2 regions of the Microbacterium sp. TW_SC_2 genome follow, and region 2 is predicted to be linked to the other one. Evidence: riboswitches for the same ligand, from Rfam matches in the RefSeq annotation. Region 2 holds a riboswitch; the other holds the start of a gene.
What was found. Region 2 has a riboswitch for thiamine pyrophosphate ahead of ACWA14_RS14370 (ECF transporter S component). Riboswitches for the same ligand answer to the same signal wherever they lie in the genome.
Positions count from the first base shown of each region.

Region 1: another riboswitch for thiamine pyrophosphate. It lies ahead of thiM (hydroxyethylthiazole kinase); the one in region 2 lies ahead of ACWA14_RS14370 (ECF transporter S component).

Region 1 covers NZ_CM143952.1:2,116,101-2,119,155, reverse strand. Annotated here, with positions in the region: gene ACWA14_RS10040 (DUF402 domain-containing protein) at 1-229, shown strand, start outside; gene ACWA14_RS10035 (NAD-dependent epimerase/dehydratase family protein) at 277-1,248, shown strand; TPP riboswitch at 1,303-1,396, shown strand; gene thiM (hydroxyethylthiazole kinase) at 1,387-2,232, shown strand; gene ACWA14_RS10025 (bifunctional hydroxymethylpyrimidine kinase/phosphomethylpyrimidine kinase) at 2,229-3,055, shown strand, end outside.
Region 2 covers NZ_CM143952.1:2,958,385-2,961,439, reverse strand. Annotated here, with positions in the region: gene ACWA14_RS14375 (D-alanyl-D-alanine carboxypeptidase family protein) at 115-1,686, opposite strand; TPP riboswitch at 1,769-1,880, shown strand; gene ACWA14_RS14370 (ECF transporter S component) at 1,871-2,533, shown strand; gene ACWA14_RS14365 (ABC transporter ATP-binding protein) at 2,530-3,055, shown strand, end outside.

The DNA.
Region 1 (3,055 bases), 840 kb from region 2:
TGGCGTGCATCTGAAGGACGAGGACGAGGTCGTCGCCGCGATCGAGCAGGGCCGGCTGAGTCGGGAGCAGGCCGCGCGGATCGAGCGACACGCGGATGCCGCGATCGCCGCGTTCCATGACGGGCACTGGGCGTTCGACGAGGAGTGGCGGCGATGGCGGCCCGACCCGCGCTGGACCGTGCCGCGCCTGGCCGGCCTCGACGACCTCACCACGTCGGGGCACCGCTGACAGCGAACGCGCTGGGCTCCCGATCGGGATCATGGTGACATTGCCTGATGACGGATGTGCTGATTCTCGGCGGGACGGGCTGGCTTTCGGGGCGGATCGCCGGGCAGTGGATCGAACAGGGTGCCGCGGTGACCTGTCTCGCACGCGGCGCTCGTCCGGTGCCCGAGGGGGCCGTGCTGGTGCAAGGCGACCGCGACCGGCCCGATGCCTACGACGAGGTGCACCGGGAGTGGGATCACGTCGTGGACATCTCCTCGCAGGCCGAGCACGTCGGTGCGGCGCTCGAGGCGCTGGGTGCCGAGGCCGCGCGCTGGACATACGTGTCGTCGATGTCGGTGTACTCCGACGACGTCACCGTGGGAGCAGATGAATCCGCTCCCACGCACCCGCCCGCTCGGCCCGGAGACGAGTACGACTACGGCGCCCAGAAGGCCGCAGGGGAAGAGCGGGTGCGGCGGCTGGGGGATCGAGCGCTCCTCATCCGCCCCGGCTTGATCGTCGGCGACGGCGATCCGAGCGATCGCTTCGGCTACTGGGCTGCCGCGTTCGCCCGCGCGGGAAGCGGTCCGGTGCTCGTCCCGCCGCGGGAGGGACGGAGCACCCAGGTGATCGACGTCGACGATCTCGCGGCCTACGCGGTGTCCTCCTCCCTCGCCGCGATGCACGGAGCGGTGAACGCGATCGGGCACCGTCATCCGCTCGCAGACGTCCTCGAGGCCGTTCGTGCGGCCTCCGGGCACACCGGCGAGATCGTGGAAGCCGACGAGCAGTGGCTGCTCGACCACGGCGTGGCGTACTGGGCGGGTGAACGCTCCCTCCCGCTCTGGCTGCCGGCGGACATGACGGGGTTCATGACGCGCTCGCAGTCCGCGTATCAGGAGAGCGGCGGGGTGCTGCGGCCCCTGAGCGAGACGATCGCCCGCGTCGTCGCGGACGAACGTCGCCGGGGCATCGATCGCGAGCGACGAGCGGGACTGACCCGTGCGGACGAGCTCGCCCTGCTCGCCGCGCACCCCTGAGCCGCGCGAGCGGAGGGTCGCCGAACCGATGACCGCCCTCTCGCTAGACTGCGACCGAGTGACACGGGGTGCCGCGACCGCGGCTGAGAACAGACCCGTCGAACCTGATCTAGTTCGTACTAGCGAAGGGATGTCGCAATGAGCGATCGTCTGCGTCCATCGTCCGATTCCGTCGTCGCGGCTGCCGCGTCGCTGCTGCACAGCGTGCGGGAGAAGCCCCCTCTCACGCACTGCCTGACGAATGCGGTGGTGACGGGCTTCACCGCGAACGTGCTGCTCGCGGTCGGCGCCGCGCCCGCGATGGTCGACATCGTGGGTGAGGCCGAGATGTTCGCCGGGGTCGCATCGGGCGTTCTGCTCAACCTCGGCACCCCCACACCGGAACAGCGTGCCGCGAGCGTGGAGGCCGCCGTGGGCGCGAATGCCGCGGGGACACCGTGGGTGCTCGATCCGGTCGCGATCGGTGCACTTCCCCTCCGCACGGCCCTCGCCGCGGCGCTCGCGGCGCTGCGTCCGACCGCGATCCGGGGCAACGCCTCGGAGATCCTCGCGCTCGCCGGTCTCAGCAGGGGCGGGCGGGGCGTCGATGCCACAGACGGCACCGAGAGCGCCGCGGACGCCGCAGCTCTCCTCGCCGCACGGCACGGCAGCGTGGTCGCGGTCTCGGGACCGATCGACCTGATCACCGACGGGACGCGGGTGATCCGCATCGCGAACGGCGACCCGCTGCTGACCCTCGTCACCGGGGGAGGCTGCGCGCTGGGAGCGGTCATGGCGGCGTTCCTCGGCGCGGCGCGGGACACGGAGGTGGCGTCCCTCGACGCGGTCGCCGCGGCATCCCTCGTCTACACGATCGCCGCCGAGCGTGCCGCGGCCGTGTCGTCCGGCCCCGGCAGCTTCGCGGTCGCCCTGCTGGATGCGCTCGCCGCCGTACAGCCCGGCGACCTCGCCGGCGCCGCACGCGTGGAGCTGAGTGCACGATGATCGCCGACCTCTCGCTCTATCTGGTCACCGATCCCGACCTGTGCGGTGACCGCGGCGTCGTCGAGACGGTGCGACAGGCGGTGGACGGGGGAGTGCGCATCGTCCAGCTGCGCGACAAGGGCGCGTCCGATGCGGAGGTCGAGGCGCAGCTCCTCGCGCTGTCCCGCGTGATCGACGGGCGGGCCCTGCTCGTGGTCGACGATCGACTCGACGCGGCCCTCGCGGCACGCGAGAGCGGGGCTCGGGTCGACGGCGTCCATCTCGGCCAGGGCGATGCGTCGGTGCTCCGCGCGCGCCGGGAACTGGGAGCGGACGCCCTGATCGGCCTCACCGCGAACACTCCGGCGCACCTCGCGGCCCTGCAGACACTGCCCGCGGGCACGGTCGACTATCTGGGGGTCGGGGTGATCCGTCCGACGCTCACTAAGACGGACCATCCACCGGCACTCGGGGTCGAGGGCTTCCGCGCGATCACCGCCGCGAGTCCGCTGCCATGCGTCGCGATCGGGGGCGTCGGCATCGACGACACCGAGAGCCTGCATGAGGCGGGAGCCGCGGGCCTCGCCGTGGTGTCCGCCCTGTGCGCGGCACCGGATCCCCGCGCGACCGCGAGTGCCTTCCTCCGCCGCTGGCGCCGGTCCGCCGTGCCCCGTGTGCTCAGCATCGCCGGTAGCGATCCGTCCGGCGGCGCGGGCGTCCAGGCCGATCTGAAGTCGATCGCGGCGAACGGCGGCTACGGGATGGCCGCGATCACCGCGCTCACGGTGCAGAACACGCGTGGTGTGCGGGCGGTGCATGTGCCGCCGACCGAGATGCTGGGGGC
Region 2 (3,055 bases):
ATGCCCCCGCCCCGGTGCCCCGGAGCGGGGGCATCATTCGGGATCGGGGATGCCCGTCCGTCGGCCCGAGTGCCCGGCGGCTTCAGCGCCGGGGTGGCCCAGTGCCCGGTGGCTTCAGCGTTCGTCGGCTTCGATGCCGAACAGTTCGAGCGGGTGAGTCAGTCGCCACCACGGGCTGGGGCCGTCGATGTCCCGATCGAGTACGAGACCCGTCGTCGTCGTGTCGATGGGTCCGGACGTCGTGAGCGTGCCGACCGGGTCGTCCTCGTCCCGCGCCTCGCCGAGATCGAACGTCGGCGAGGCGGTGGCGGATGCTCCGGCCCAGAGCGTGACCTGCGCGTCGGCGTCGGAGACGACGTCGACGGTCTCGCCCCAGACGGTCTGCACCTGACCGACGACCGTCCCTTCGGGCACCGCCGGAGCCAGGGCCGACAGCGCGGTCTCGACCTCGGCGAACAGGGAGCGCGTCGCCGCGAGCCGCTGCTCGTCATCCGGCTGATCGAGCACGGCGGCGTACAGGTGCACGGTGGTCTCGCCGACGGTGATGTCCTTCGCGGTCAGCAGGTTCCACCCCACGAGGGTGCCGGTCTTGATGCCGACCACGCCCGGGTCGGCCAGCATGCCGTTCGTGTTCTCCACCGTGCCGGCCCCGGGCAGCGTGACCGAGGGGGTCCCCACGATCTCGGCGAACACCGGGTTCTTCATCGCGTACTCGCCGAGCGCGACCAGTGCCTCGGGCGTCGCGACGTTGCGCTCGTCGAAGCCCGAGGGAGACATGATCGTGACGCCCTCGAGTCCGCGTGCGCTCAAGTACTCCTCGGCAGCGCGCGCGAACTCCCGTTCGGACCCCCAGATGTCGGACACGAGTCGATCGATGTAGTTGTTCGCCGACCCGAGGAGCGTCCCCTGCAGCATCTGGTACTCCGTCAGCACCCCGCCGACGGGCACGTCGAGTGCCGACTGGTCTGCGCGGCGGTACGACCAATAGTCGAGGCTGTCCTGGAAGGTGAACGAGAACTCCGGGCCCTGCTCGCCGAGGGACAACGGCATCCGATCGAGCACCATCAGGCTGCTGACGACCTTGGTGATGCTGGCGATACTCATCGGCTCCGTCGTGGACGCGACGGTGCCCATGCCGGCGATGCCCACGCCCGCCGCGCCCTGCGCCGGCCAGGTCATGGTGGCCGCCGGTGCGGGGACGGTCGCGAACTCGACCGCGCTGACGGTCGGGCTGACCTCATGCAGCGGCCACAGCAGCGCCGTTCCGCAGTAGGAGGCGACGAGACCCGCGAGGATGCTGAGGGGGACCAGGATCGGCGGGCGCGCGATCACGGGGCGCAGCCGCGCCTCGCGCAGGAGCGGCACCGCGGCGTCTCGCTCGTCCACGCGGTCGAGTGAGGCGACCGGAGAGTGCGCGCCGACCGCGGCCACGTCGACCCACGTCAGCGCCGTGGCAGGCTCGTTCTCGTCGGCCCATTCGGCATCGGGCACAGTGAGGATGGCGGTCGGATCGGCCCATCGCAGGGTGGTCTCGGATGCGGACGCCACCGGCTCCGTGGGCGTGACCGGATCCGCGGTCTCCGGGGGCACGACCTCGGGATCGACGACCTCGTTCTCCGCGGTCTCGGACTCCGCCGCCTCGACGGCATCCGCCGGGGGCGCCTCGGGAGAGTCGGGAGCAGTCACTCGCCTAAGTTACCGAATCCCCCGCCCCGCCGCCGCCCACCGTCGTCGCGACACGCGCGGGCACGGGACTCGCTAGGATCGTCTGTACAACCACGGGAGTCCGGCGAGCCGGGCTGAGAGGGAGCGAATCGCGCTTCGACCGTCGAACCTGATCTGGGTCATGCCAGCGCAGGGAGGAGTTCCGATGAGTACATCCACGTCCACATCCCCCACGGACCCGGCGGTCTCCGCCACGCACCGGGGATTCGGCAATCCGCAGCTCTGGCGCTGGCGCGTCGTCGACATCGTCGTGGCCGCCGTGCTCGGCGTCGCGATCGGCCTGGTCTTCTGGGGGTGGAACACGATCGGCTACGCCTGGTTCGGTGCCGCCGACGCGCTGACCCCCGGACTCGGCGGCATCGCCGTCGGGATCTGGCTGCTCGGCGGCGTGGTGGGCGGGCTCGTGATCCGCAAGCCCGGTGCGGCACTGGTGGTCGAGCTCGTCGCCGCCATCGTGTCGATGCTGATCGGCAACGTCTGGGGGATCTCGACCGTCCTCTCCGGCATCGTGCAGGGGCTGGGCGCCGAGATCATCTTCGCGCTCTTCTTCTACCGTCGCTTCGGGATCGCGGTCGCCGCCCTCGCCGGCGTCGGCGCGGCCGTGGCCGCCTGGGTGTTCGAGCTGTTCTACGGCAGTTCGCCCAACATCCTGAAGTCGTTCGAGTTCAACACGATCTACCTGGTCAGCGTCGTCATCTCCGGGGCGATCCTCGCCGGCGTCGTCGGGTGGCTGCTCGTGCGCGCCCTCGCGGTGACGGGGGCGCTCAACCGCTTCGCCGTCGGGCGAGAGCACGTGCGCGAGGTCTGAGCGTGTCCGTCGCCGCCCCGGCCCGCGTGCAGGCTGCGGGCTGGGGCTGGCGGTACGCCGGACGGAAGCGCCCGGCGGTCGCCGACGTCACGTTCACGATCGAGCCGGGCGAGCGGGTCCTGCTGCTGGGTGCCTCGGGTGCCGGCAAGTCGACGCTCCTCGCGGGGCTGGCGGGCGTGCTCGGGGATGACGACGAGGGCGTCCGCTCGGGCTCGCTGCGCATCGACGGTGCGGCCCCCGAGTCGCGGCGCGGGCAGGTCGGCCTCGTGCTGCAGGATCCGGATGCCGGGATCGTGCTGTCGAAGGTCGGTGATGACGTCGCGTTCGGGTGCGAGAACCTCGGCGTCGCGGCATCCGAGATCCCCGGTCGCGTCGCCGAGGCCCTGGATGCGGTCGGCCTCGACGTCCCCCTGCAGCGCGCGACGAAGGCCCTCTCGGGTGGGCAGAAGCAGCGTCTCGTGCTCGCGGGGGTCCTGGCGATGCGACCAGGGCTGCTGCTGCTCGACGAGCCGACCGCGAACC